2 regions of the Staphylococcus lugdunensis genome follow, and region 2 is predicted to be linked to the other one. Evidence: a T-box and tRNA genes for the amino acid it is inferred to sense, from the RefSeq annotation. Region 2 holds a T-box; the other holds one or more tRNA genes.
The links. The T-box of region 2 lies ahead of serS (serine--tRNA ligase). A T-box ahead of a tRNA ligase gene usually reads a tRNA of that ligase, here a tRNA-Ser.
Positions count from the first base shown of each region.

Region 1: it has a tRNA-Ser gene. The T-box ahead of serS (serine--tRNA ligase) is inferred to sense a tRNA for this amino acid. The anticodon was not compared.

Region 1 is NZ_CP014022.1:1,304,004-1,319,497, forward strand. Features, by position in the region: gene treC (alpha,alpha-phosphotrehalase) at 1-257, opposite strand, end outside; gene treP (PTS system trehalose-specific EIIBC component) at 335-1,780, opposite strand; tRNA gene AL499_RS06180 (tRNA-Ser) at 2,073-2,165, opposite strand; gene AL499_RS06185 (glutamate synthase subunit beta) at 2,213-3,688, opposite strand; gene gltB (glutamate synthase large subunit) at 3,706-8,202, opposite strand; gene gltC (glutamate biosynthesis transcriptional regulator GltC) at 8,346-9,230, shown strand; gene AL499_RS06200 (YibE/F family protein) at 9,329-10,441, shown strand; gene AL499_RS06205 (YibE/F family protein) at 10,438-11,220, shown strand; gene AL499_RS06210 (NUDIX hydrolase) at 11,553-11,939, opposite strand; gene AL499_RS06215 (hypothetical protein) at 12,068-12,337, shown strand; gene AL499_RS06220 (LysM peptidoglycan-binding domain-containing protein) at 12,543-13,514, opposite strand; gene gmpC (dipeptide ABC transporter glycylmethionine-binding lipoprotein) at 14,368-15,207, opposite strand; gene AL499_RS06230 (methionine ABC transporter permease) at 15,239-15,494, opposite strand, start outside.
Region 2 is NZ_CP014022.1:1,426,036-1,441,529, forward strand. Features, by position in the region: gene mnmE (tRNA uridine-5-carboxymethylaminomethyl(34) synthesis GTPase MnmE) at 1-1,315, opposite strand, end outside; gene rnpA (ribonuclease P protein component) at 1,465-1,812, opposite strand; gene rpmH (50S ribosomal protein L34) at 1,892-2,029, opposite strand; gene dnaA (chromosomal replication initiator protein DnaA) at 2,680-4,047, shown strand; gene dnaN (DNA polymerase III subunit beta) at 4,334-5,467, shown strand; gene yaaA (S4 domain-containing protein YaaA) at 5,817-6,059, shown strand; gene recF (DNA replication/repair protein RecF) at 6,056-7,171, shown strand; gene gyrB (DNA topoisomerase (ATP-hydrolyzing) subunit B) at 7,181-9,115, shown strand; gene gyrA (DNA gyrase subunit A) at 9,152-11,836, shown strand; gene AL499_RS06805 (NAD(P)H-hydrate dehydratase) at 11,994-12,812, opposite strand; T-box leader at 13,064-13,267, shown strand; gene serS (serine--tRNA ligase) at 13,334-14,617, shown strand; gene AL499_RS06815 (AzlC family ABC transporter permease) at 14,911-15,494, shown strand, end outside.

The DNA of each region.
Region 1 (15,494 bases), 120 kb from region 2:
GAAATCAATGTTTGAAAGTCTTCTATGGTGCCAAATCGTTCATTGATTTTAAAATAATTACTAATATCATAACCATTATCATTCATAGGTGATTCATAAATCGGGGTTAACCAAATATAATCAACACCTAAATATTGTATATAGTCCAGTTTGTCAATGATACCTTGTAAATCTCCTTCACCACTCCCAGTTGTATCGTTAAAAGATTTCGGATAAATTTGATAAACTACGGATTTTCTCCAGTCATTGTTTGCCATGTCCTGCTCCTTTTTATATGTTATTCGTATAGAAAAACGCATCTCGGTTATAATGATTAATCTATACGTCGTTCAAATTATTTTTCTGCTTCTGGAGGTGTTACAATTTTTTTCGTTTTTTCATGACTAAATTTTGCTAAAAATACCGTTAATATTGCTGGAATCACTAATGCTGCAATAGTTATAGGAAGATATACCGGCCACCAAAATTGATGTTGAATAGAAATAAATGCAGGAAATCCGCCTACACCTACATTACCTAGCACTCGATTCGCCCCCACAATTGCACCTAGTATCGCTGATGTTGATATCGCTGCTACAAATGGATATTTTAGAGGTAAGTTCACCCCAAACATTGCTGGCTCTGTTACCCCAAGAATGCCTGAAATACTTGAAGTTAATGCTAATCCCTCTTCTTTAACCATTTTGCGTCGTTTATACACATACCAAGCTCCAAATGCTGCTGAACCTTGACACATGTTTGAAATAGCAACAATTGGCCATAGATAAGTGCCTCCCAATTTACTGCCCATCAATTGAAAGTCAACTGCTAAGAACATATGATGTAACCCTGTAATAACAAGCGGGCCATAAAGTAATCCATATAAGAAGCCTCCTAGCCATCCAGCATATTCAAATACAAATTGTATTGCACCTGTAATACCAGTACCAATGACTAATGCAATTGGACCTATAATGACAAATGCTAAAAAGCCGGTAACTAAAAGCGCAATAGGCCCTACCACCAACATCTTAATGGAATCATGAACTACCTTATTTAATGCTTTTTCAATTTGTGCCAATACATATGCTGCAAACAACACTGGCAAGACTTGTCCTTGATAATTTAATTGTTTAATTTCTAAACCAAATAAATGCCATGTAGGAATATGTCCCTTGCCAATATCATATTGAGAGACCAGTTGTGGATGCATTAATATGAGTCCAAGTACTAATCCTAAGATAGGACTTCCCCCAAATACACGCATACTACTCCACCCAATAAGTGCAGGTAAGAAAATAAAAGCCGTACTACCAATCACATTAACGATATTAGAAATATCTCCTAATTGCTGATATTGTTCGACTAATGGCTTAGACCCAAAAAGCCCTTTCATCGTTAATAAGTTGTTAATTCCCATCAATAAACCCGCTGTAACTAATGCAGGTAAAATTGGAATAAAAATATCTCCTAATAACTTAATCAGCCGTTGTAAAGGGTTCCCTTTTTTTGCAGCTACTTGCTTAGCTTCATCTTTGGAAGCCTCTTCAACACCCGTTTCATCTATAAAGTGCTTATATACTTCCTCTACTGTTCCTGGTCCAATAACAATTTGATACTGATGATTTGCTTTAAATTGCCCTTTGACCAATGGATTGTCACTTAACATGTCTTTATTTACTTTATTATCATCTTTAAGCACGATTCTTAATCGAGTCACACAATGCGTTGCTGCATCAATATTTTCTTTACCACCAATTGCTTGTACAATGTGCTGCACACCTTTTCTATTTACAGCCAAGTTAGCCACTTCCTTTTTATCTTTGCTTCAGTATAACTTGTCTAGACAAGTTATGTAAAGGCTTTCATTATTGGAGTGGTTTGTTTTTAAAATAATCTCTTAGGATACAATAACTCAAATTATTTAACGATGTTGATTTTCCTTTTCAGTAATTCATTAGTAAATGGTTTAGTTCACACTTCTTTTTTGACTTATTCAATATTTTAACTATTCACTTAACACGTAAAAAAGCAAGCCCTTATTAACTAAGCGCTTGCATTAAATATCTATTAGTCTTGGATTTTAAATATAATGGCGGAGGAAGAGGGATTCGAACCCCCGCGGGCCGTTAAGCCCCTGTCGGTTTTCAAGACCGATCCCTTCAGCCGGACTTGGGTATTCCTCCAATGAACACAATAAACATCTTATTATAGCGTTCATTAAAAGTCAATATTATTTTATATGTTGTGCCATGTTTTTTTGAGTTAAATAATGATGGACTGCTTTAGCAACTCCACGTCCTTCTCTAATAGCCCACACAACCAAACTTTGTCCGCGTCGCACATCTCCAGCAGCAAAGATATGCGGATGATTTGTTTGATAATTTATGTCATCGGCTACTATTTTATTACGTTCTGTAGCAATATGAAATGCATGTGGCACTGTATTTTCTGTACCAACAAATCCAATGGATAGCAACACTAAGTCTGCTGGCCAGTGACGTTCTGTACCATCAACGATTGACATACCATTTTCTGTTTGCTCTAAAACTTGTGTAAAGACACCTCTAACATATCCTAAATGGTCTACATCATAGCGCATAGTTTGAACACCATAAGCACGTGGTTCTTTACCAAAGCGTGCTTCATATTCTTTATGGGCATAATCCATTTTGAATACTGGCATCGCAAGTGGCCATGCTGTATTGTAATCAACGGTCATCTTTTCTGGCAACCGTGTATATTTATTGAACTGAACCACAGACTTACAGTTTTCACGTAAAGCCGTAGCTACGCAGTCTGCTCCTGTATCACCTGCGCCAATAACAATAACATTTTTATTTTTTGCCGTAATAGTTGGCTGATTTACTTCACCATTTAACACCTGCATTTGTTCAGTTAGATAGTCCATAGCAAAATGAATTCCAAATCCCATCCGTCCTTCTAATGGTAAATCTCTAGCCTGTTGGGAACCTGTACATAGAATAATAGCATCAAACGTATCTTCTAACGTTGTTTTGCTGATATCTACCCCCACCTCAACATCAGTCTTAAAGCATATACCTGCTTCTTCCATTAATGCAATACGGCGGCGAACTACATTCTTGTCCAATTTCATATTAGGAATACCATACATCAGCAAACCACCAGGCTCGTGGGCCTTTTCAAATACTGTAACCTGATATCCTTGATAGTTTAATTCCTCAGCAGCAGTTAAACCAGCCGGTCCACTACCAACTATAGCCACCGATTGATTTCTAGAGGTACGAGGGTATTTAGGTGAAACCCAACCATGCTCATAAGCTTCATCAATAATAGTGCGCTCAATTCCTTTTATAGCAACTGATTCTCTATTGATTTTCATAACACATGAGTTTTCACATGGTGCTGGACAAACTCGGCCAGTAAATTCCGGAAAATTATTTGTTTCTTTTAGACGCTCATAAGCACTTTTAAAGTCTTGATGATACACTAAATCGTTCCATTCAGGAATGTAATTACCAATAGGGCAGCCTATCGTTTCTTTGCCATAAGGTAGCCCCGTCTGACAAAAAGGTGTGCCACAATCCATACATCGAGCACCTTGAATCCTTGCTTCCTCTTTAGTAAAACGTTGTTGAAATGGCTGATGATTTAACAGTCGATCTGCTAATGATAATTCCGTCAGCGATTGTTTGTCATACATCATAAAACCCTTATATTCCCCCATGACCATCGCTCCTTCCATCAATACACTAACGTCGGTTGCAATGCTTTATCTATCGACGTGCTATCATCATTAAAAGCCGCCAATAATGCATCAGCATCACTGCTATACTGACGTCGTTTTATCTCGATTTTTTGCATCATTAATTCATAATCTTTTGGTATCACTTTAACTGCACGTGACTCTATTTGGTCAAACTGTTTAAGCACATCACGTGCTTTCGTACTATTTGTATAGGCGATGTGTGCCTCTAGCATTTGACGGATTAATGCTTGTTCTTCTTGATGTACAACTTGTTTAAATGCCAAAGTCTCTAGTGCATGTGTAGCTTTGAATGCTTCAACATCACTCGGGAAGACATAACATACACCACCACTCATACCTTGACCAAAGTTTTTACCTACGTCTCCTAGTATGAGCACGTGTCCTCCTGTCATATACTCTAGGCCATGATCTCCGATTCCTTCTACAACAACATTCACACCGCTATTACGAATACAAAATCGTTCGCCAGCACGACCATTAATATACGCCTCTCCGGCGGTAGCACCATAAAAACAAACATTTCCTACAATAATATCTTTTTCTCTTTCAGGTTTTGGTGCTTTAATACAAATTTTGCCACCTGACAACCCTTTACCAACATAGTCATTTGCATCACCAGTATGTTGTATTGTTAATCCTTGTGGCGCAAATGCTGCTATACTTTGCCCAGCATGACCAGATGTTTTTACTATAATGGTATCTTCTGGCAAGCCATCCGGACCATAGTATTCTGTTATCGTACTACCCGTAATAACACCAACATCACGTTGTTCATTATGAATAACATATGTCCCCTCAAAGTGTTGGCCTTCTTTAATTGCGATTTGTGCATCGTAGTACAAACTACTTAAATCAAAACCTTGTTCTAAATGATGTTGTTGCATCATCTGTTGATAATTCACACCAGCTATTGGTTCAAGTAGTGGCGACAAATCTAAGGTTGCCGCTTTAGATCTTGGCGGTATATCCGTTGCACGCTCAAGCAAGTCTGTACGACCAATCAAATCTTCTACGCGTTTTAAACCTAGAGAAGCTAAAATTTCCCGCATTTCTTCTGCGATAAAATACATAAAATTCACGACATGTTCTGCTTTGCCATTAAATAATGCACGCAAATCCTTATTTTGAGTAGCAATACCCACGGGACAAGTATCTTTATGACACACCCGCATCATGACACATCCCAACACAACAAGTGGTGCCGTAGCAAAACCAAACTCTTCAGCACCTAATGCGCAAGCAAGTGCAACATCTCTACCTGTAAGTAATTTACCGTCCGTTTCAATTTTGACACGACTACGTAAATCATTAAGCTTTAACGTTTGATGTGTTTCTGCTAACCCAATCTGCCAAGGTAATCCTGCATGTTGTATACTCGTTTTTGGTGAAGCACCTGTACCACCATCATAGCCACTGATTACGATCTTATCGGCAAAAGCTTTTGCGACGCCAGAAGCAATCGTACCAACGCCTGATTTCGATACTAATTTTACCGCCACATCCGCATTTCTATTTGCATTTTTTAAATCATGAATCAATTGTGCTAAATCCTCAATCGAATAAATATCATGATGCGGTGGTGGTGAAATAAGTCCAATCCCAGGTGTTGCACCTCTCACCTTGGCAATCCAAGGATATACTTTACTGCCTGGTAATTGTCCTCCTTCACCTGGTTTAGCACCTTGAGCAACTTTAATCTGTAACTCTTTTGCATGTTGTAAGTATTCACTTGTTACGCCAAAACGACCGGATGCTACTTGCTTTATGGCACTAGATATATTACTGCCATCTGCTTGCTGTTTATAGCGGTAAGCATGTTCTCCACCCTCACCACTGTTGCTTTTTCCACCTAACTGATTCATAGCTTTGGCTAAAGTCTCATGTGCTTCTGCCGAAATTGAACCATAACTCATTGCGCCTGTATTAAATCGTCTTACAATCTCTTCTGCTGATTCCACCTCTTCAATTGAGATTGGGTGCTGTTGTTTAAACGTTAGTAAGTCTCTGATATGGTCAAACCGTTTGCTATGAACTGCAGCAGTAAATTCTTTGAATTGTTGGTAGTCATTTTCGCGACATGCGTGTTGTAACTTGAAAATAGTCAATGGATTAAATACATGGTGCTGTCCTTGTTGTCTCCATTGAAATACACTTCCTGAAGGTAAATAATCTAAGTGTCGTTGTTGCTGTGCTTTATTTTCTGCTTCTATTTGTGCTATGGATAACCCTGATAGCTTAGACGGCGTGCCTGGGAAATAGCGTTCAATAACTTCATGAGACAAACCAATTGCTTCAAAAATTTGAGCACCGTGATAACTTTGTACCGTTGAAATACCCATTTTAGCCATGACTTTTATGACGCCTTCAGATAAAATTTGAGTATATGTTTCGACATTATTTGAAACTTTACCTGTTAGCTTTTTCTGTACTGTCAACTGTTCAATGGTTGCTTGCGCAAGATATGGTACTACCGCATTCGCTCCGTAGCCTAATAAGCACGCAACATGATGAACTTCTCTTGTTTCTCCGCTATAAGCCACGATACTTGTATTCATGCGTAAATTTTCTTTAATGAGTAGCTGATGAATATAGCTGGTTGCAAGTAATATAGGCATGGCATATGCTGTTTTCTGGCTCAACAAACTATCATCTAATACGAGAATTTCAGCGCCATCTTTAACTGCTTCAATGGCCTGTTGACCAAGCAATTCAAGTGCATCTGCAAGCACATTTGTATATAAGGTAGATAATCGTACTGTCTTGAACTCACTCGATTCAATATATTCAAGCTGACTAGGTGTCAATACAGGTCTTTGTAATTGAATTCGCTTTAGCGCTTCCGGCGTCGGATGTAATATATTCCCCTCTGCACCTAGGTAAGACAGTTCACTTGTTACTATTTTCTCACGATAAGCATCAATGGGTGGATTAGTAACTTGTGCAAATAATTGCTTAAAGTAATTGAATAAACTTTGTGGTTGTTCATTTAATACAGCTATTGGCACATCATAACCCATGGCACCAATTGGATCTTTCTTGCCAGTCACAAGTTCACTCATATATTTATTAATATCTTCTTTGGTATAGCCAAATTGTTGTTGTAACTTAAATATTGTTGTTTCAGATAAACACGATGATTGATAACCTATTTGTTCCAAATGTAAATCAATTTTATGCTTTGCAAGCCACGTTTTATAAGGATATTGTGTTGCTATTCGTGATTTCAGCTCATTATTTTCAATTACTTGCTGTGTCTCAAAATCCACAAGCAATAATTTACCTGGATTTAACTGCCCTTTATAAGCGACATTCGCTTCTGGAATATCAACCACACCAACTTCAGAAGAAAAAACAATATAATTATCCTTTGTAATCGTATAACGTCCAGGTCTCAAACCATTACGATCTGTTAAAGCGCCTATTTTATCGCCGTTACAAAACGATATCATTGTTGGTCCGTCCCAAGGTTCCATCAAGTAGCTATAAAATTCATAAAATGCACGCACCGTTGCATCATTTGCTTTGTCATGTTGCCATGGTTCTGGTATAAGGAGCATCGCTGCTTGTTCAGGTTCCATAGCAAGTGTTAAAAATTCTAACGCATTGTCAACAATAGCAGAATCACTACCATCTTCATCTACAATCTGGCAAATCTTATGTGCATCATTCGGAAATAATGTTTGAATCAGTTGTCGTTGACGCGCCCGCATCCAGTTCACATTCCCTTGAATGGTGTTAATTTCTCCATTATGCATTAGCATACGGTTAGGATGTGCCCGTTTCCAACTTGGGAATGTATTCGTGCTAAAACGAGAATGTACCAATCCAAATTTAGACTGATAATCTGAATGTTGTAAATCCAAATATAACCCCTTAATCTGATCAGATCTCAGCCATCCTTTATAAACAATTGTTTTATGAGATAAGCTAGTAAAATAAAGTTCTAACCCCTGTTGTTCAGCTTCGTGTTCAATTTGTTTTCTTGCCAAATATAACTTTTTCTCGATATCTTGATGATTAGTAATGTCGACAAAGATTTGATAGACATATGGCATAGTCTTAGCTACATGCTGTGCTAATACCTCTTTATTTACAGGTACTTCACGATATCCTAGCACCTTTAGTCCTTCACTACGAAATAACAAATCTATCATTTTCTGATATCGTGTATTTACTATGACCTTTTGAGAAAAGAATAATCCTACCGCGTATTCCCCTTCACACGGAAGTTCAAAATCAACATGTTTATTAAAATAATCAAATGGTATTTCGGTCATTATTCCTGCGCCATCGCCTGTAATACCATCTGCGCCCACACCACCGCGATGATCTAAACGACGTAACATTTCTAATGATTTGTCAACGATGTCATGCGAGCGTTTATTATCCATATTGGCATAAAAACCAATACCACAAGCATCATGTTCTTCTCGATAATCATATAATCCTCTTTTTATTGTTAAATCACACATGATGCATACCCCATTTTCAAGAATTTTCTGAATATTTATGTTAATATGCTTCACTATAATGTAAAATATTTATCTGTACAATATACGAATTCGATAATACCTTTCTAATTTTTAGAACAATGATAGTTAATGGAGGAATAGGCATGGAAATCAAACAATTAAAATATTTTTTAGAGGTAGCTAAAAGAGAACATCTTTCTGATGCAGCATTAGAACTAGATATCGCCCAGTCGGCAATTAGTCGGCAGATTCAACAATTAGAAGATGAGTTGCAAGTCAAATTATTTAAGCGTCAAGGTCGTAACATTCGTTTAACCACAGCAGGTAAAGACTTTGTTATTCATGCCACTAAATTATTAAATCAAGTAGATGAAACTTTGACATTATTCCGTCAACAAGAATCCAATAATCTTTATTCTATTAATTTAGGATATGAACAAGGCTATGTTGCTGAACGTATATTACCATTAATACAAACATTTGAACGTCAGTATGATAGTAAAATTATTCCACAACAAGTTTCTCAAGATTCCACGAAGCAGATATTAGTGGATGCGTTGGATGTTGCGATTACTGAGCTTACTCCAACGCTACAACAAAACAACGATTTAAATGTAACTTTATTATATGAAGAAACATACCATTTATATTTACCTAAAGAAGAACCGTTAGCTCTGGCGATGAACCCACACTTAGCTCAATTTGAAGGCGCAACGATTTTTACATTAACGCCACTGTCCACAACAATGATAGCTTTAATTGAACAATTAACTAAAGCTACACTACACGTCGTCACACATCCGGCGCTAGCTCAATATTTACTTGCACAACATCGTGGTTTTATATTAGCACCGGATTATCAACGCTTAACTGTCAGTTCACTTGATTATAAAGATATTTCACTTAGTCATACGCCTTTAAAACGCTCTATCTGCATCGTAGTGCGTAAAGAAAATAATAAGCCTGATGTACAACAATTAACATCACTGATACAAACTTTATTTAATCGTGTTTCAACATATCATTAATCGTTCACGCCACTTTATAAAGCTGCTAATATTTGAAATGCTAAAGCTTAGGGCGTATAATCACTCTATCTTTAAAGTGAAAGGACCGTCTTAACATGATGCAATATAAAAACATATTGACTTCAAGATTTTTTTGGCTAATTTGCAGTTTAGCAGTCCTTATATTAGCAGTGTTTATTTTTACATTTTTCAACGATCGACTCTACCACACGCCTATTGCCAAGATTACAAATGTCGAACAAGTTCATCAGCAAAAAATAACTGATGAACACCATAATACAGATACAAAGTACAAACAACGTCTAACATTAGAAATATTAAATGGTAAGTTTCAGCATCAAACAACAACCATTAACCATACATATGTAGCATCTCAAGCAGATACAGAAGCCTTTTCTAAAAATAACAAAGTACTTTTACATATAACAGATTCATTAAAAAGCGCAACTATTATCGAAAAAAAACGTGATTCCCTAGTCGTTGCAATATCTGGAGTATTCATACTCGCCGTACTCATTGTTGGTAAGAAAGTCGGTTTGCAATCGATTCTATCACTAGCCTTCAATACTTGTGCCGTCTTATTGGCTATTCAACTTCATAACCAGCATCCTTCATTAAGTCTCTTTGGACTTATGACAATTGCTGTTACCTTAGCGACAATTGTCACGCTACTACTAGTCACCGGATTAAAGCTGAGGTCATGGATAACGATTGCCAGTACTTTACTCGGTACTCTATTAAGCATTGGCATTACTGCATTGGTCATTCGTTTAACCGGTGGTGCAGGTATAAAATATGAAACAATGAGTTTTCTCACATTACCACCTAAAGAAGTATTTTTAGCTTCCGTCTTAATTGGGTCTCTCGGTGCAGTTATGGATGTTGCTATCACTTTATCTAGTGGTATGTATGAAATTTATCAACGTACACCTGACATAAGTATACAGCGCCTTGCAGTAGCCGGACGACGTATCGGTCAAGATATCATGGGAACCATGACGAATATACTATTATTTTCATATTTGTCTGGAAGTCTACCAATGCTACTTATATATCTAAAAAATGCCAATACATTTACTTACACGATTTCAATGAATTGGTCGTTAGAAATTACTCGAGCGATTTCTGGCGGGATTGGCATTGTCTTAACGATACCTATTACTATTACTTTAATGAGCCTTTTTATTAAATTGCGAGGTGAGCCATCATGAGTGCAATTACATTATTAGGATTTATCTTATTTTTATTAATGATTGTTTTTGGCGGGACTAAGGGGCTTATTTCATTTTTAACCTTATTCTTAAATTTTATCATTTTATTGATAAGTATCGTTTGTATTATGTTGGGTATACCGATATACGTGGTACTCGTCATTTTCTGTATCGTAGTTGCTTCATGCAATTTATTCATTTTAAATAGTTATAATATTAAAACTAAAGCCGCCTTTCTAGGCACAATGATAACCATCATGATACTTATTCTAGGTATTTATTTATCTGTTCGACTCGGTCATTTACAAGGTTTTACTACTGAACAACAGGATGAAACTTATATATTTTCCATGAACATTGGTATCGATATGGTGCAATTTATGGTGTTTACCATTGTGTTAGCAGTTATTGCAGCTGTTATTGATTTAGCAATCACCATCAGTTCACCAATGTACGAATTACACGAAGCAAATCCAAAATTATCTCAAACAGATTTATTCAAATCCGGCATGACGGTTGGACGAGAAATATTAGCTACTTCTGCAAACACAATTTATTTGGCTTATTTTGGTGGTCAATTAACATTATTCTTTTGGTTTTTTAAACTGAATTATTCATTTGAACACATTATCAATTCAAAAATCTTTACTCAAGAATTTATTTCCATCTTGCTAGGTGGTATCGCCATTGCAATAAGTATCCCTATCACTGCATGGATTACTGCCTTTTTCATTAAACATAAAAAATTATCCGCCACTCATTCTCAAACAATTGAATAACAATCAGGCAGGTTCACGTATGACGCACGTTGTAACCTGCCTTATATTTTTCATTTAAACATTGAATTTGATTTCCTTCTCCTTAGCATTATGGCATGCGTTGCTCTAGCTTAAGTATTTTCCCGGGAAATATACGATGAGTCTGGGACATCATTACCTTCTAGGTTATGAATTAAATATTGGCAGTAGTTGACAGGATTGAAAAAAGCTTGGTATCAGCGTATTTTCAATCCTGTCAACCTTGCGGGAGCGAGACTACAGATTCATAATGAATGCTGTCTCGTTTCCTATTTCCTTAATTCTATAACCTTGTTCAACACATTTTGAAAGAATCATTTTGAAGATATTTGCGCAATCCATGTTTGGACTGCTGGCGCTATTAAATGTGTATCTGTTTTATCAACCCATTTAATATCTGTAATTTCGTTATCGATTTGAATTTGTTCCCAATCTATATCTGTCGTCACACGATAACCATTGAGCTCCGTCTGCATATTTTTTTGCGGATATGCTTGCCCTACCACTGTCCCAATATATTCAAATTGAGTTTGAGGAATATCAAGCTTTAATTCTTCATTCACTTCTCTCTGGATAGCATCTAACATCGATTCATGAGCTTCTATTTTCCCACCTGGAAAATAATATTTTTCTCTATGTCTGACCTGTACGAGCAAGATTTTATCTTCTGTTTCTTCTACTAAGCATACACAACGAATCACTTTGACCATTCCTTTGGGATTAATTTGATTATTACATGTAACTATGTGCTTTCAAACATAATAAATGTTTCGTTATTACAATTTCGTTTATAATATAACCATATCATATTCATCGGAGGGTATGTTTCATGGCAAAAAAATCAAAATTAACACATGTATCCAATTTAATTAGTTTAGCCGGCTTTTTAGTAGATGGATACAATGGGATTAAGCATGACGCAAAAGAAAAGAATTTAGTTTATTTATCATTAGGTTTAAGCACTGCTGGTACTTTATTAGATTTCTATGTATCTTTAAAATCTCCTAAAAAGATCCGTAAACTTGCTGCACTATTTCTATTTATAATCAATGTCACACGCTTAGCTACAAGTTATCGTAAAATTAAAGAAGATTTCTAATTTCGTATTGTTATTTTATAGTGTTAGTCAATAACATTATTGCAGACATTCTTCTTATTTTATATCTACAACTCACAAATAAACAATTAGAACCGCAATTTGCTGTATTTAACAAATTACGGTTCTATTTTTTGCAAGCCTTAAGTAAGGTTGCCAAGATTTTAGTATATTTTAATCTCTCATCTTATTGATACAGCATCATTCATTAATGAATATATCTATATGAAGATACTTGATAAGAAGGTATTGTGCGATATGTCATAATTCCTGGTGATGCACTGTAGTTCATTTCTGAAACTAAGATACTACCATCACTGTTAACACGTTCTACAAACGCAACATGACCATAATATCCTATATCTGTTTGTGCAATTGAGCCTACTGTTGGCGTATAGTTAATTGTGTATCCATCCGCTGCAGCTGCGTTATCCCAATTATTAGCATTCCACCAATATGTGCTGATACCTTTACCAATAGCTGCACGACGATTAAATACATGCCATGTACATTGACCCCATGTATATAAGTTACTGTGGCTAAAAATTGGTGTTCTATAGCTATTAGAATTTGAAGTTCTTGTTGAAGAACCTGAAGCTGTGCCAGTCACTTTTAATTTTTGACCTGGGTAAATAAAGAAATTATTTAAACCATTTAATTGCATGATTTTTTGGTAAGTTGTGTTATATTTTGATGCAATTAAAGATAATGAATCTCCTGGTTGCACTGTATAAATACTAGATTTTGATGATTGTGATGGTTTTGTATTGTTCTTTGCAGCTGTACCAGTCACTTTTAATTTTTGACCTGGATAAATAAAGAAATTATTTAAACCATTTAATTGCATAATTTTTTGATATGTTGTGTTATATTTCGATGCAATGAGAGATAACGAATCTCCTGGTTGCACTGTATATGTACTACTACTTGTGTTTGCAGTACGGTTTGCTGTACTTTTGCTAGATCCACTTACTTTTAACACCTGATTAGGGAAAATTAAATTGGATTTTAATCCATTAAGTGATTTTAATCGTGCAATAGACATACCATATTTATGAGAAATTGACCAAACAGATTCTCCAGCTTTAACTGTATGTGTTGTAGCTGCTTCTGCCTGATGTGCGAATACGGTACTTAAAGCACTTGTCCCAATAATTGCTGCCATATATTTCTTTTTCACTAAAAAAACCTCCAATATCATTTTAATGTGTCTTTGTATTATTCATAAACATACTACTCACTATGTCTCATTACATTAAATAGCAGTAATGGCATCTCTCGACTAAATAGATGAAAATGATTGCATTAAGTCGAGACGTAGTTTACTTCATATACTATACACATTCATGTATTGTCTCGGCTTTTCGTTCTGTCTTTTATAAATCCACATATTAAAGGTAATACAAAAAACAGCAGAATACCATTTCAATTACATTACAGTATTGTGAAGTTATGATACATTACTTTGCGCTATTAAAATATTATTTTTTTATTTATTTTTTTAACAATGTTTTTGTCGGTTATATGGCAATCTACAAACAAAATGATGCCACGATATCATTGCTAGAAAAAACTGATTTAGCCAGTTTTTCTGTACTTGGGCCTCACCCCAACTTGCGTTGTCCGTTGCCTTTCGCTTCGAAAGCCTCTTTGTTGGGGCCCCACCCCAACTTGCTTTGCTTGGTGAATTTCTTTTCGAAATTCTCTGTGTTGGGGCCCCACTCCAACTTGCTTTGCTTGGTGAAATGGGCTATCAATTGTGACTTCTTTTTTAATTTCTAATGATGTTAATGATATTGTCGAATCTATACCTAATAATTGCTTCTAATATTATCATAATGCTACATACCGACCTGCAATGATGTTAAAAGGGATCCTATATATCTTCCCTCAATCTATATTCTCCGGCTTTGAGTTTGTGTGCTATTTCTGATTTTCACTAGAATGTTAGGTTGAAAAATAACGAAAAAGACAATCTCTATTTGACTTCAATAGAAATTATCTTTTTCTTAATTAGATGCATTTTAACTATGTTATTTTAAGCTATTTTCAATCTCTTCGATTTCTTTTTGAGATAGATTAATGGATTTTTCTCCGTCTTTAATGTCTTTTTTCAATGCCTCTTGTGCTTCTTTTGAGTGATATAATTTCACAATTTTTTGATACGTTTTATTATCTTTATCCTTATCATTAACTGCTACTAAGTTTATATAAGGTTTAACAGCATCTGACTCAGATTTTTCTAAGTATATTGGATCTTTTTTAGCATCCAAACCTGATTTAGTAGCTACACCATTATTGATGACTGATAAATCAACATCGTCTAATGCTCGTGCCGTTTGTTGCGCATCTACAGCTTTAATATTTAAATGCTTAGGATTATCTTTAATATCTTTAATTGAACCACTTAAACCAAAATTGTCTTTTAATTTAATCAGTCCAGCAGCCTCAAGTAATTTTAATGCACGTGCTTGGTTTGATACATCATTTGGAATAATGACTTGTGCACCATCTTTGACATTTTTAATGTTTTTTACTTTTTTTGAATAGATACCTAACGGCGCCAACACAGTCGTACTTATAGCTGAGATTTTAGCATCTTTATGTGCTTTTTTATAAGCATTTAAAAATGCAAAGTGTTGGAACGCATTCATATCAATATCGCCGTCACTTAATGCTTTATTGGGCACATTATAATCTGAAAAATGTTTGATTTCGATATCAATATGATCCTTTTTAGCTAATTCTTTTACCTTTTCCCATGCAGCCGTATCATTTGAAGCAACACCTATCGTTACTTTTTTATTATTGCCACCACCACAAGCTGCAAGTACAAAAATAAATGCAAGTACTAAAGTAAATAATCTTTTCATACATACTTCCCCCTAATTTTACAAAATAAAGTTAATTTCGACGTAAACGTCGAGAAATAAAATTACCTAACGTTTGAATAAATTGAACTAAAATGACTAAAACAATGACTGTGATAATAATGACTAGAGTGTCAAAACGTTGATAGCAATATACTAAGGCTAAATCGCCAATTCCACCGCCACCTACAGCACCTGCCATTGCAGTGCTACCAATTAATCCTATGATTGCAGTTGTTATCGCTAAAACTAATGAGCCTAATGCTTCAGGTATTAAAAAGTAACGAATG
Region 2 (15,494 bases):
TGATTTCACCTAAAATTTCCCATGTTCGTGTTAAATCTATTTGTACCATATCCATTGGAACGCCAGATTCAGCAGCGTTAATAGCATCTTGAATTGCATGTCTTGCCTGTTTGAGCAATGCGATATGACGTGAATTAGAAACATATGTCATATCTTGATTTTGAACATCTCCACCAAAAAATAAATCTCGTATTTGAATTTCAAGTTCATCTATACCTTCTTGTTTAAGCATAGATGTTTGTATCAATGGTTTATTACCAATCATTTCCTGAACTTCTTCAATGTTTAATTGCTGTGCTAAATCTGTTTTATTAACAATTACGATAACATCTTCATTTTCAATTACTTCAAATAAAGTACGATCTTCTTTTGTTAAAGGCTCATTATAATTAAGAACAAACAAAATTAAATCGGCTTGACTTAAAGCTTTACGAGAACGTTCAACACCTATTTTTTCTACTATATCTTCTGTGTCTCTAATACCTGCTGTATCAACTAATCTTAATGGTACGCCTCTTACGTTAACGTATTCTTCTAACACATCACGTGTTGTTCCTGCAACTTCGGTCACGATTGCTTTATTATCTTGAATAAGGTTGTTAAGCATTGAAGACTTGCCTACGTTTGGCTTACCAACGATGACTGTTGATAAACCTTCTCGCATGATCTTACCTTGAGCACCTGTCTCTAATAACTTGTCAATCTCGGCTTTAATATTTTTAGATTGTTCCAATAAAAATTCGGTCGTAGCATCTTCGACATCATCGTATTCAGGATAATCGATATTCACTTCTACCTGTGCCAATATTTCTAAAATAGATTGTCGCTGTCGTTTTATTAAATCACTTAAACGCCCTTCAATTTGATTCATCGCAACTTTTGATGCGCGGTCTGTTTTAGAGCGAATAAAATCCATAACTGCTTCTGCTTGTGATAAGTCTATCCGTCCATTTAAAAAGGCACGTTTAGAATATTCTCCTGGTTCAGCCATCCTTGCACCATGAGTCATAGTCAATTCTAACACGCGATTAATGGTCAATATGCCGCCGTGACAATTAATTTCAATGATATCTTCTCTAGTAAACGTTTTAGGCGCACGTAATACAGATATCATTACTTCTTCTACTACTTCATTCGTTTCAGGATCAACAATATGACCGTAGTTTATCGTATGAGAATCGACTTCAGCTAATTTGTATTTCCCTTTATAAAGCTTATCACCGATTTCAATTGCTTGTGGTCCTGATAGTCTGACTATTCCAATAGCACCTTCTCCCATCGGTGTCGAAATACTAGTAATTGTATCGAAATCCATAACGCTACTCGCCTCCTTATTCAAGTAAAATTTCATTTTAACATTGTAAATTGTTTCATTTTAAATTGCGAGTATCCCGCTTTATATCTTTAGGTAAGTGTTCGGTTTGTCTGATGTTAGACTTACGGATGTCTAATTATTTCGTCTTGCTAAATTTTTTTATTAAATACTTTAGCTATTTTTAAGACATGTTCCAAACTACTTTGAATTTCTAAAGTCGTCATATTTTTAGCTGGATGCCTAGCAATAACAATGATGTCTTTGGCAATAATATCTTGTTTGTGTACTTTAAAATTCTCTCTGATCGCACGTTTAATCTTATTGCGTATCACTGCATTCCCAATCTTCTTAGAAACACTGATACCTAAGCGAAAATGAGCTATCTGATTCTGATATGTGTATACGACAAATTGTCTGTTTGCTACTGACTTTCCATGGCGATAAATCAATTGAAAATCAGCATTTTTTTTAATTCGATATGCTTTTTCCACGTCCACATCACTCGCTTAATTCATTATCTTATTTTAATATAATACATTCTAAACGAAAAAAAAGACCACTGATGAATCAGTGATCTTATGCTGATAAAACTTTGCGACCTTTACGACGACGACGCGCCAATACTTTGCGGCCGTTTTTAGTGCTCATACGTTTTCTGAAACCGTGCACTTTACTGTGTTTACGTTTATTTGGTTGATAAGTACGTTTTACCATGCAAAACACCTCCATCTTTAACTAATAACTAACTCTTTTCATTCACCTGAGCCAATGAAACTGATTATTTTAATAGATAAATATCATTTCTGTTTATCAGAAATCTTCATTTGTTTTCGTTTTATCTAGTCATAATTCAAGCAACTACTACAATATAACAAAATACTTTTTATAAAGCAAGATAGTTTTAGCTGAACACCAAAAATATTTTCATCACAGTTTTAATGAAAATAAACACTACATATATTTCAATTTAAAAGCAATCAGTATAATTATTTCCCGTAACTGTTATCGTCAAAATATGAGACGTGCATAAGTTATCCACTTATACACAAAAACAACCAAATAAGCTGTGGATAATTTTGCAGTTATGCACATAGTTACGCTCGATTTAACCACATATTCACAGTTATTTGACATGTTCTAAGCTTAACAATTATAATTGTGTGGATAAGTTGCTCGAATATTGATTTTATAAGGGGTTATTTATTCAAATTATATACAATTTGGTTGTGAATAAAGAGATAAACTAAGTGAGTTATCCACTATTTGTGATTAACTTGTGGATAATTATTAACATATTGTGATTATCTTTATCCACCATACTGAATTTTGTGTATAAGTCAAAATTAAAGAAAGATGGAGTTTTTATGTCAGAACAAGAAATCTGGGAAAAAGTTTTAGAAGCAGCAAAGTTACATATTTCAGAAACAAGCATGAACACCTTTTTAAAAGATTCGGAACTATACAAAATTGAAAATAATACAGCAATTGTGCTTGTTGGTTATGAATTTTATGCTAGTTGGCTCAACCAAAAGTACTCAGCCATATTCGAATCCATCTTTTCAGAGATAATGGGATTAGATATTACACCTAAGTTTCTTACAGCCGAACAACTTGCTGAAATTGTTAGTGAAGGGGATTCAGCATCTAAAAAAGCGCCTGCATCATCAAAAGCTAAAGCAGAGGATGAACATGACGCGCACGTAGGTACTGATCAATTTAATACACATAATACCTTCGATACATTTGTCATTGGGCCAGGTAATAGATTTCCGCATGCCGCAAGTTTAGCAGTTGCTGAAGCGCCTGCCGAAGCATACAATCCTTTATTTATCTATGGTGGTGTTGGACTAGGTAAAACACATTTAATGCATGCAATTGGACATCATGTTTTAAGTAATAATCCTAATGCCAAAGTGCTTTATACTTCTAGTGAAAAATTTACAAATGAATTTATCAAATCTATTCGTGACGGCGAAAATGAAGCCTTTCGTGAAAAATATCGAAATATTGATGTGCTGTTAATCGATGATATTCAATTTATTCAAAACAAAGAGCAAACACAAGAAGAGTTCTTCCATACATTCAATGAATTACATCAAAATAATAAGCAAATCGTTATTTCTAGTGACCGTCCTCCAAAGGAAATCGCTAAACTGGAAGACCGCTTACGCTCGCGCTTTGAATGGGGATTAATCGTTGATATTACACCACCAGATTATGAAACACGTATGGCAATCTTACAGAAGAAAATGGAAGAAGAAAACTTAGAAATACCAATGGAAGCCTTAAACTATATAGCTAATCAAATTCAATCAAATATTAGAGAATTAGAAGGTGCACTAACCAGATTATTGGCTTATTCTCAGTTGCAAGGACGACCTATTACTACTGAACTCACTGCTGAAGCACTCAAAGATATCATTCAAGTTCCAAAATCTAAGAAAATAACAATACAAGATATTCAAAAAGTTGTTGGCCAGTACTATAGTGTACGGATTGAAGATTTTAGTGCAAAGAAACGTACCAAATCCATTGCATATCCAAGACAAATTGCAATGTATCTGTCTCGCGAACTTACTGATTTCTCATTGCCTAAAATAGGTGAAGAATTCGGAGGACGTGACCATACGACAGTTATTCATGCGCATGAGAAGATTGCAAATGATATTAAAACCGATTCAACTTTCAAACAAGAAGTAGAAAATCTTGAAAAAGAAATTAGGAATCAATAAGTGGGAAATTATTTTCATTGTTTAGCTATAGATTAGCCCGTCAATTTATGGGAATATATAACTGTAATATTTCTTAAATGAGACTATATATTTAAAATACGATAATGTGATTTTGTGGATAATGTGTAAAAGTCATACACACAGTACACAGTTTATCCACATGTGCATAACTTAGCTATCATCAATGATTGAGAGACTTATCCACTAATCCACAAGCCCTACTACTATTACTATGAATTTAAAACCTATATAATTATATATAAACGACTGGAAGGAGTTTAATTTAATGATGGAATTCACAATAAAACGAGATTACTTTATTACACAACTCAATGATACGTTAAAAGCAATCTCACCTAGAACAACATTACCGATTTTAACTGGTATTAAAATTGATGCTAAAGATAATGAAGTGATTTTGACCGGTTCAGATTCAGAGATATCTATTGAAATTACAATACCCAAACAAGTAGATGGTGAAGATATTGTTACCATTTCTGAAACTGGTTCAGTTGTACTTCCTGGTCGTTTCTTCGTTGATATCATTAAAAAGTTACCAGGAAATGAAGTTAAACTATCTACAAACGAACAATTTCAAACACTTATTACATCTGGACATTCTGAATTCAATCTTAGTGGCTTAGATCCAGATCAATATCCACTATTACCACAAGTTTCAAGAGACGATGCGATTCAACTATCGGTTAAAGTACTAAAAAATGTGATAGCACAAACGAATTTCGCAGTGTCCACCTCAGAAACACGACCAGTATTAACTGGGGTTAACTGGCTTATACAAGATAATGAATTAATATGCACAGCAACCGATTCACATCGTTTGGCTGTTAGAAAATTGCAGTTAGAAGATAACTCAGAAAATAAAAATGTCATCATTCCAGGAAAGGCTTTATCTGAATTAAATAAAATTATGAGTGATAGTGAAGAAGATATTGATATCTTTTTTGCACAAAACCAAGTTTTATTTAAAGTTGGCCATATCAACTTCACATCTCGTTTGTTAGAAGGACATTATCCAGATACAACACGCTTGTTCCCTGAAAATTATGAAATCAAATTAGGCATTGATAATGGTGAGTTTTATCATGCGATTGATCGTGCGTCATTATTAGCACGTGAAGGTGGAAATAATGTCATTAAATTAAGTACAGGAAATGACGTCGTTGAATTATCTTCAACATCTCCTGAAATTGGTACAGTTAAAGAAGAAGTAAATGCAACCAATGTTGAGGGCGGAAATTTAAAAATTTCATTTAATTCTAAATACATGATGGATGCGTTAAAAGCCATCGATAATGATGAAGTAGAAATAGAATTCTTTGGAACAATGAAACCATTCATTTTAAAACCTAAAGCCGATGACTCAGTAACACAGCTTATCTTGCCAATCCGCACATATTAAAACACATAGCGTATATGATTTAGTTCAAATCAAACAAAAGAGAGCAATCTTGCTTTCTTTTGTTTATCAATGCTTCATATAAAGCCTCTAAGAGCTTAAATTAGAGGCTAATTTTTAATTTATGATGAAGTTTTAGTAAATATGTTAAATGCGTTGTATGCCCCTTTAAAATGCAAAAAACGATATAAGCTACTTTAAACCTCTACTTATTCTCATTTTTACTGTATTGCATCATTTTTTATTGTAAATAACAAAATAAATTATTTGTTAAGCGCTTACACACTTTCTTTTAAATGAAATTTCCTGATAAAACAGGTATAATATACTAATGATATGAAAAAGAAACGGAGTGATTAATTTGGTTCAAGAAATTGCTGTTGCAGGAGACATTACTTTAGGTCAATTTTTGAAGACTGAGGGTATTATTGAATCTGGTGGACAAGCAAAATGGTTTCTCCAAGATGTTGAAGTCTTGATTAATGGAAGTCGAGAAACACGTCGTGGTAAAAAATTAACACATCATGATCGCATTGCTATTCCAGAAATTTCTGAAATAGACGACTTCATTATCATTCATCAAGGTGAACAATGAAATTAAAAACACTCCAATTAGAAAACTATCGTAACTATGAAGCAGTTACGTTAAATTGTCATCCAGAAGTGAATATCCTTATTGGTGAGAACGCTCAAGGGAAGACGAATTTACTTGAATCAATTTATACTTTGGCATTGGCTAAAAGCCACCGTACTTCAAATGACAAAGAGCTTATACGTTTTAAAGCTGAGTATGCTAAAATAGAAGGTGAGCTAAATTATCGCCACGGAACAATGCCACTAACAATGTTTATAACTAAAAAGGGCAAACAAGTTAAAGTGAACCACTTAGAACAAAGTCGACTAACTCAATATGTCGGTCATTTAAACGTGGTTCTTTTTGCACCTGAAGATTTAAATATTGTTAAGGGGTCTCCACAAATAAGACGTCGATTTATCGATATGGAATTAGGACAAATATCAGCAGTATATCTGAATGATTTGGCTCAGTATCAGCGTATTCTTAAACAAAAGAATAATTACTTAAAGCAGTTACAATACGGACATAAGACGGACGTCACTATGTTAGAAGTCCTAAATCAACAGTTTGCGCAATATGCATTAAATGTCACTTTAAGACGCGAGCATTTTATTCATGATTTAGAAGCTCTAGCACAGCCCATTCATGCGGGAATAACAAACGATAAAGAAGCGTTATTACTTAATTATTTACCAAGTATTAAATTAAGTGATACAAGCCAAGATGAATCTATTTTATTGTCAGAAGTAATTACGTTTTTAAATGACAATCTTGATAGAGAAATTGATCGTGGTGTTTGTCTTTTCGGTCCGCATAGAGACGATTTGGGATTTAATGTAAATAGCATGGATGCACAGACTTATGGTTCACAAGGTCAACAACGTACGACGGCGTTATCAATTAAACTAGCAGAAATTGAATTAATGAATATTGAAGTTGGGGAATATCCAATCTTATTACTGGATGACGTTTTAAGTGAATTAGATGATTCGAGACAAACACATTTATTAAGTACGATTCAACATAAAGTACAAACATTTGTAACGACAACATCGGTAGACGGTATCGACCATGACATTATGAATAATGCAAGGTTATATCGCATTAACCAAGGTGAAATTATTAAGTAACAGAAAGTGATGGTGACTACATTGTCAGATGTAAACAACACAGATAACTATGGTGCTGGACAGATACAAGTATTAGAAGGTCTTGAAGCGGTTCGAAAAAGACCAGGTATGTATATTGGCTCGACTTCAGAAAGAGGTCTACATCATTTAGTTTGGGAAATTGTAGATAATAGTATTGATGAAGCTTTAGCAGGATATGCAGATCAAATAGAAGTAATTATTGAAAAGGATAATTGGATTAAAGTAACGGATAATGGCCGTGGCATTCCAGTTGATATTCAAGAAAAAATGGGGCGCCCAGCAGTTGAAGTTATCTTAACAGTCTTACATGCCGGCGGTAAATTTGGCGGCGGAGGCTATAAAGTTTCGGGTGGACTTCATGGTGTAGGATCTTCCGTTGTAAATGCGTTATCCGAAGACTTAGAAGTCTATGTACATCGAAATGAAACGATTTACCATCAAGCTTATAAAAAAGGTGTCCCTCAATTTGATTTAAAAGAAGTTGGGGAAACAGATAAAACAGGTACGGTGATTCGCTTTAAAGCGGATAGCGAAATTTTTACCGAAACAACAGTATATGATTACGATACATTGCAAAAGCGTATTCGTGAGCTAGCCTTCTTAAATAAAGGTATTTCTATCACATTAAAAGATGAACGTGATGATGAAGAACAACGAGAAGATACATATCATTACGAAGGCGGTATTAAATCATATGTTGAGTTAATGAATGAAAATAAAGAGCCGATTCATGAAGAACCGATTTATATTCATCAAATGAAAGATGATATTGAAATCGAAATAGCCATTCAATATAACAGTGGTTATGCGACGAATTTATTATCTTATGCGAATAATATACACACGTATGAAGGCGGAACGCATGAAGATGGTTTTAAACGTGCACTAACACGTGTATTAAATAGCTATGGTACAAAAAGTAAGATTATTAAAGAAGACAAAGATAGATTGTCAGGTGAAGATACACGAGAAGGTTTAACGGCCGTAGTGTCAATCAAACATGGTGATCCACAGTTTGAAGGACAAACAAAAACAAAATTAGGAAACTCAGAAGTACGTCAAGTGGTAGATAAACTATTTTCTGAGTATTTCGAGCGCTTCTTATATGAAAATCCAAATGTGGCACGCATCATTGTTGAAAAAGGAATTATGGCTTCACGTGCACGCGTTGCAGCTAAAAAGGCGCGAGAAGTAACACGCCGTAAATCTCATTTAGAAATTTCAAGCTTACCAGGTAAATTAGCAGACTGTTCAAGTAAAAATCCTGATGAAAGTGAAATCTTTATTGTAGAGGGTGACTCTGCCGGGGGGTCTACGAAAGAAGGTCGTGACTCTAGAACACAAGCAATTTTGCCGTTAAGAGGTAAAATCTTAAATGTTGAAAAGTCACGTTTAGATCGCATACTAAACAATAACGAAATTCGCCAAATGATTACTGCATTTGGTACTGGTATTGGTGGAGAATTTGATATTTCAAAAGCACGTTATCATAAAATTGTTATTATGACGGATGCTGATGTTGATGGTGCGCATATTAGAACGTTATTATTAACATTCTTCTATCGCTTTATGCGTCCACTTATCGAAGCAGGTTATGTTTATATCGCGCAACCACCATTATTTAAGTTAACGCAAGGTAAACAAAAATATTATGTCTTTAATGATAAAGAATTAGATAAATTAAAATCAGAGTTAAGCCCAACACCTAAATGGCAAATTTCTCGATATAAAGGTTTAGGAGAAATGAACGCAGATCAACTTTGGGAAACAACGATGAATCCAGATAATCGTATGATGTTACAAGTAAGATTAGATGATGCCATTGAAGCGGATAAAACATTCGAAATGTTGATGGGTGACGTTGTGGAAAACCGTCGTCAATTTATTGAAGATAATGCGGTATATGCAACTTTAGATTTCTAAGCACTATGAAATGAACTTTTGAAGGAGGATTTCTTGATGGCTGACTTACCACAATCAAGAATTAATGAACGAAATATAACCAGTGAAATGCGAGAATCATTCTTAGACTACGCCATGAGTGTTATCGTTTCACGTGCTTTACCTGATGTTCGAGATGGTTTGAAACCTGTACACAGACGTATACTATACGGTTTAAATGAACAAGGTATGACACCAGATAAACCATATAAGAAATCAGCACGTATCGTGGGTGATGTAATGGGGAAATATCACCCTCATGGTGACTCGTCAATTTATGATGCAATGGTTAGAATGGCGCAAACGTTTAGCTATCGTTATCCGCTCGTAGATGGTCAAGGTAACTTTGGTTCTATGGATGGTGATGGCGCTGCAGCAATGCGTTACACCGAAGCAAAAATGACTAAAATTACGCTAGAACTTCTTCGAGACATCAATAAAGACACGATTGACTTTTTAGATAATTATGATGGTACTGAAAGAGAGCCGGCAGTCTTACCAGCACGCTTCCCTAACTTATTAGTTAACGGTGCATCAGGTATTGCAGTAGGTATGGCTACTAACATTCCTCCACATAATTTAACTGAAGTCATTGATGGTGTGTTAAATCTCAGTAAGAACCCAGACATAACCATTGCTGAATTAATGGAAGATATTAAAGGTCCGGACTTCCCAACCTCTGGTATAATTTTAGGAAAAAGTGGTATTCGTCGTGCATATGAAACAGGTCGAGGTTCCATTCAAATGCGTGCACGCGCAGAAATTGAAGAACGTGGTGGCGGTCGTCAGCGTATAGTCGTCACAGAAATTCCTTATCAAGTTAACAAAGCTCGTATGATTGAAAAAATTGCTGAATTGGTACGTGATAAAAAAGTAGACGGTATTACTGATTTACGTGATGAAACAAGCTTACGCACCGGTGTAAGAGTTGTAATTGATATTCGTAAAGATGCTAATGCCAACGTAATTCTAAATAATTTATACAAGTTAACGCCATTACAAACATCATTTGGTGCGAATATGATTGCCCTTGTTGATGGGCGACCAAAGTTAATTAACTTAAAAGAAGCATTAGTACAATATTTAGAACATCAAAAGGTTGTTGTACGTCGTCGTACAGAATATAACTTAAGAAAAGCAAAAGATCGTGCCCACATCCTTGAAGGTTTACGTATTGCGTTAGATCATATTGATGAAATTATTAGCACTATCCGCGAGTCAGAGACGGACAAAGTGGCAATGACTAGCTTACAAGAACGCTTTAAGTTAACTGAGCGACAAGCTCAAGCAATTTTAGATATGCGTTTGCGCCGTTTAACTGGATTAGAACGAGATAAAATCGAAGCGGAATATAATGAATTATTGGCATACATCGATGAACTTGAACGAATTTTAGCTGATGAAGAGGTCTTATTACAATTAGTGCGTGATGAACTGACTGAAATTAAAGAGCGTTTTGGTGATGAACGTCGAACGGAAATTCAGTTAGGTGGCATTGATAATATTGAGGATGAAGACCTCATTCCTGAAGAACAAATCGTGATTACGTTAAGTCATAATAACTACATTAAACGATTACCAGTATCAACTTACCGTGCTCAAAATAGAGGCGGCAGAGGTGTGCAAGGTATGAATACATTAGAAGAAGACTTTGTTAGCCAATTGGTTACGTTAAGTACACATGACCATGTGCTCTTCTTTACGAATAAGGGTCGTGTCTACAAACTTAAAGGCTATGAAGTACCAGAATTATCTCGCCAATCTAAAGGTATTCCAGTCGTTAATGCAATAGAACTTGCGAATGATGAATCAATTAGTACCATGATTGCCGTCAATGACTTAGAAAGCGAAGGTAACTATTTAATTTTTGCTACTAAAAATGGTATTGTGAAGCGTTCAGCATTAAGTAACTTTTCACATATCAATAAAAACGGTAAAATTGCGATTGGCTTTAAAGAAGATGATGAACTTATTGCGGTACGCTTAACAGATGGTCAACAAGATATCTTAATTGGTACAGCACATGCATCACTTATTCGTTTTGCAGAAACATCGCTACGTCCACTTGGTCGTACTGCTGCCGGTGTTAAAGGCATCACTTTAAGAGAAGGAGATACCGTAGTAGGTTTAGATGTTGCTCATTCAGAAAGTGAAGATGAGGTCTTAGTCGTTACTGAAAATGGTTATGGTAAACGTACGCCAGTAAGAGAATATCGCTTGTCTAATCGTGGTGGTAAAGGTATTAAGACTGCTACGATTACGGAACGAAATGGTAACGTTGTTTGTATCACTACAGTTACTGGAGAAGAAGATTTAATGATTGTCACAAATGGTGGCGTTATTATTAGATTAGACGTTCAAGATATTTCACAAAATGGTCGTGCTGCACAAGGTGTAAGATTAATGCGTTTAGGTAATGAACAATTTGTATCAACTGTTGCTAAAGTACAAAATGATTCAGAAGATGATGAACAGAGTGAAGCAATGACAGATGATGATAATAAATTAACTAACGATAGTGAAGAAGTCATTGAAAATAGTGCACCAGGTGATGCAATTCATACAGAGGCTCCTGAAGCAGAACATGAAGATAATGACAATACATCAAATGATGATCGTATTGATGTTAGACAAGATTTTATGGATCGTGTGAACGAAGACATAAATCATAGTGATGCAACTGAAGATGATCATGAAGAATAAATTGGTATAAAAAGAAAACATAGTCACGCTTTAGAGTTGCTAGAATAGTAGTGCAGTTGGCTGACTTTATCAGTGCCCTTTTAGGGCTGGCCAGTATGAAAGGTTTATAGCCGCAAAACAAACCACCCGTGTGAACGGGTGGTTTTAATTTAAAATCTTATGCTTTAACTTCTAATTCTTTCATGACATATGGAATCTTACTGATTAAAGTTGAAGGTGGTACAACGTACATTTTTTCAGAGAGTTTTTCACCAATGTAGCTATGTGTATATGTGGCACTTGTGACAGCGTCTTTATAGTTATCAAATTGTCCTACAAAACTTGTAATCATACCTGCAAGTGTATCACCCATGCCACCTGTAGCCATTGCTGGGCTACCAATAGTAAGCTTGTAATCTTCTTCTTTGAAATAGATTTCTGTACCATGTTTTTTTAAGACAACTGTTGCACCAAGTTTATCAACTGCTTCGCGATTACGTTCGTAAGTTTGTTCTTCAATTGGAATACCACTTAAACGTTCCCATTCCTTTTGATGTGGCGTAAATATAACGTGACATGTCGGAATTTCTGGTTTAAGCTTGCTAAAAATTGTAATTGCATCGCCATCAACAATCAAGGTTTGATGAGGCTGAATATTTTGTAAAAGGAATGTAATCGCATTGTTGCCTTTAAAATCACAACCTAGCCCTGGACCAATCAGGATACAATCGGTATTTTCAATCATTTTAGTCAACATTTTAGTGTCATTAATATCGATAACCATGGCTTCTGGGCAACGTGAATGCAACGCTGAATGGTTTGTAGGATGCGTTGCGACCGTAATCAATCCACTACCACTAAAAACACAAGCGCGTGCTGCTAGCATAATTGCGCCACCTAAATTTACTGTTCCACCAATGAGTAATATTTTGCCGTAATCACCTTTATGTGTTTCATCTTTTCTTTTAGGGATATTAACTGAATTTAACGTTTCCATTATATATCCTCCTTTAACCTATACTTTAACTGTATGATAATGATTAAATGTCTATTTTTTCTATATATTCTAAGTCCTATAAATACAATAGAAAATACTATACCTGTAATCGCATTTCGTCAATAGATTTTATAATGAATTCAAGTAGAAGAAAAAGTGGCAATTTTGTAAATATTATTATCTATACAAGTTATGGCTTAGAATTTAACTTGAAATGTGAAAGATACTTTGCTATATTGAAATTAACTTAATAAGTTATTGTTCGTAGGATAAGTAGTATAAACATGTTGATTTCAGAGAGCTTGTGGTAAAAGTGTGAACAAGTAATCACTATTTATATGAATCTACCTACTCATGTGAGCAATCGGTAATACCGTTATAATAGTGAAGTGCAATTGATGCTTTAGCATGAATTGTTAAATAGGGTGGCAACGCGTAAAGACCACGTCCCTTGTCTAGGGATGTGGTCTTTTTTGTGTTTTGCTGCACTATATATAAATTTTGGGAAGGATGAATATTACATGTTAGATATTAGATTATTTAGAACTGAGCCTGAAAAAGTTAAGGATAAAATTAAACTACGCGGGGATGATCCTAAAGTAGTTGATGACGTGCTTCAATTAGATGAACAACGCCGTAAATTAATTGGTCAAACTGAAGAAATGAAAGCGAATCGCAATAAAGTAAGTGAGCAAATTGCTGAAAAGAAACGCAATCAAGAAAATGCGGATGATGTTATTAAAGAAATGCGTGAGCTAGGCGATAAAATTAAAGAAATTGACACTAAACTTAACGAAATTGATAACAAGATCAAAGATACATTAATCCGCATTCCTAATTTAATCCATGATGATGTGCCACAAGGGGCTTCTGATGAAGAAAACGTAGAACTTAAAAAATGGGGAACGCCACGTGACTTCGACTTTGAGCCAAAAGCACATTGGGATTTAGTTGAAGAATTAAACATGGCTAACTTTGAACGTGCTGCAAAAGTATCAGGTGCGCGTTTTGTTTATTTAACAAAAGACGGTGCACAATTGGAACGTGCTTTGATGAACTATATGATTACGAAACATACAACACAACATGGTTATACTGAAATGATGGTTCCTCAGTTAGTAAATGCTGATACAATGTTTGGTACTGGACAATTACCTAAATTTGAAGAAGATTTATTTAAAGTAGAAAAAGAGGGTCTATACACAATACCTACAGCAGAAGTACCATTAACAAACTATTATCGTGATGAAATTATTCAACCAGGTGTCTTACCTGAAAAATTCACTGGCCAATCTGCTTGTTTCCGTAGTGAAGCTGGATCTGCTGGTAGAGATACAAGAGGTTTAATCCGTTTGCATCAATTCGATAAAGTTGAAATGGTTCGCTTTGAAAAACCAGAAGATTCTTGGAATGCACTAGAAGAAATGACAACGAATGCGGAAGCGATTTTAGAAGAGCTTAAATTACCATATCGTCGTGTTATTCTATGTACTGGAGACATTGGATTCAGTGCTGCTAAAACATATGACTTAGAAGTATGGTTACCAAGTTATAATGATTATAAAGAAATTAGTTCATGCTCAAACTGTACAGATTTCCAAGCGCGTCGTGCAAATATTCGATTCAAACGTGATCATGCTGCTAAGCCAGAATTAGCACATACTTTAAACGGTAGTGGACTTGCTGTAGGACGTACGTTTGCGGCAATTGTTGAAAACTATCAAAATGCTGACGGTTCAATTACTATTCCAGAAGCTTTAGTGCCATTCATGGGCGGTAAAACAGAAATTAAACCAGTTAAATAAATAGCGTTATTTGTTGACGCATCGTTATATGTCATAGATTAAATCATCATACAGGGAAAGATTGAGAAAGATACGAACTCAATGGTTTCCCTGTTTTTTTAATGATAAGTTATTTGAATGCGAGTAGTCTAAATAATTATCAGAAAAATTTATTAAAATTAAAGGTACTTATATAAAGATTTTTAGACATTCGTTTGTCTAACGTCAGACAAACGGAATTATAAAAGGATTGATACAGTTCTAGTGTTATATTAGACTTATCTTGGTTATTAAATAAAAAGAGGAGGCATAAAATGGATACACATCTTTCCTTTAAACAAGGTGTTAAAGAATGTATACCTACATTATTAGGTTATGCAGGTGTAGGTATTTCTTTTGGCATTGTAGCTGCATCACAACATTTTAGTTTATTAGAAATTATCCTTTTATGTCTGATTGTTTATGCGGGAGCAGCTCAGTTTATTATTTGTGCGTTAGTCATTGCAGGTACACCGATTACAGCAATTATCGTGACGACGCTTATTGTCAATTCACGTTTTTTCTTATTATCAATGACACTTGCACCCAATTATAAGCAATATGGGTTATGGAATAGGGTAGGGCTATCTTCAATATTGACAGATGAAACATTTGGCGTGGCTATTTCACCTTATTTAAAAGGTGAAAAAATTAATGATCGCTGGCTTCATGGCTTAAATATTACGGCATATGTCTTTTGGACGATTGCGTCGATTGGCGGTGCCGTGTTTGGCAAATTCATAAGTAATCCTGAAGTTTTTGGACTAGATTACGCTATTACAGCAATGTTTGTCTTCTTAGCTATTGCGCAGTTTGATGCTATTACCAATTCTAAACTTAAAATATACATTGTTTTAAT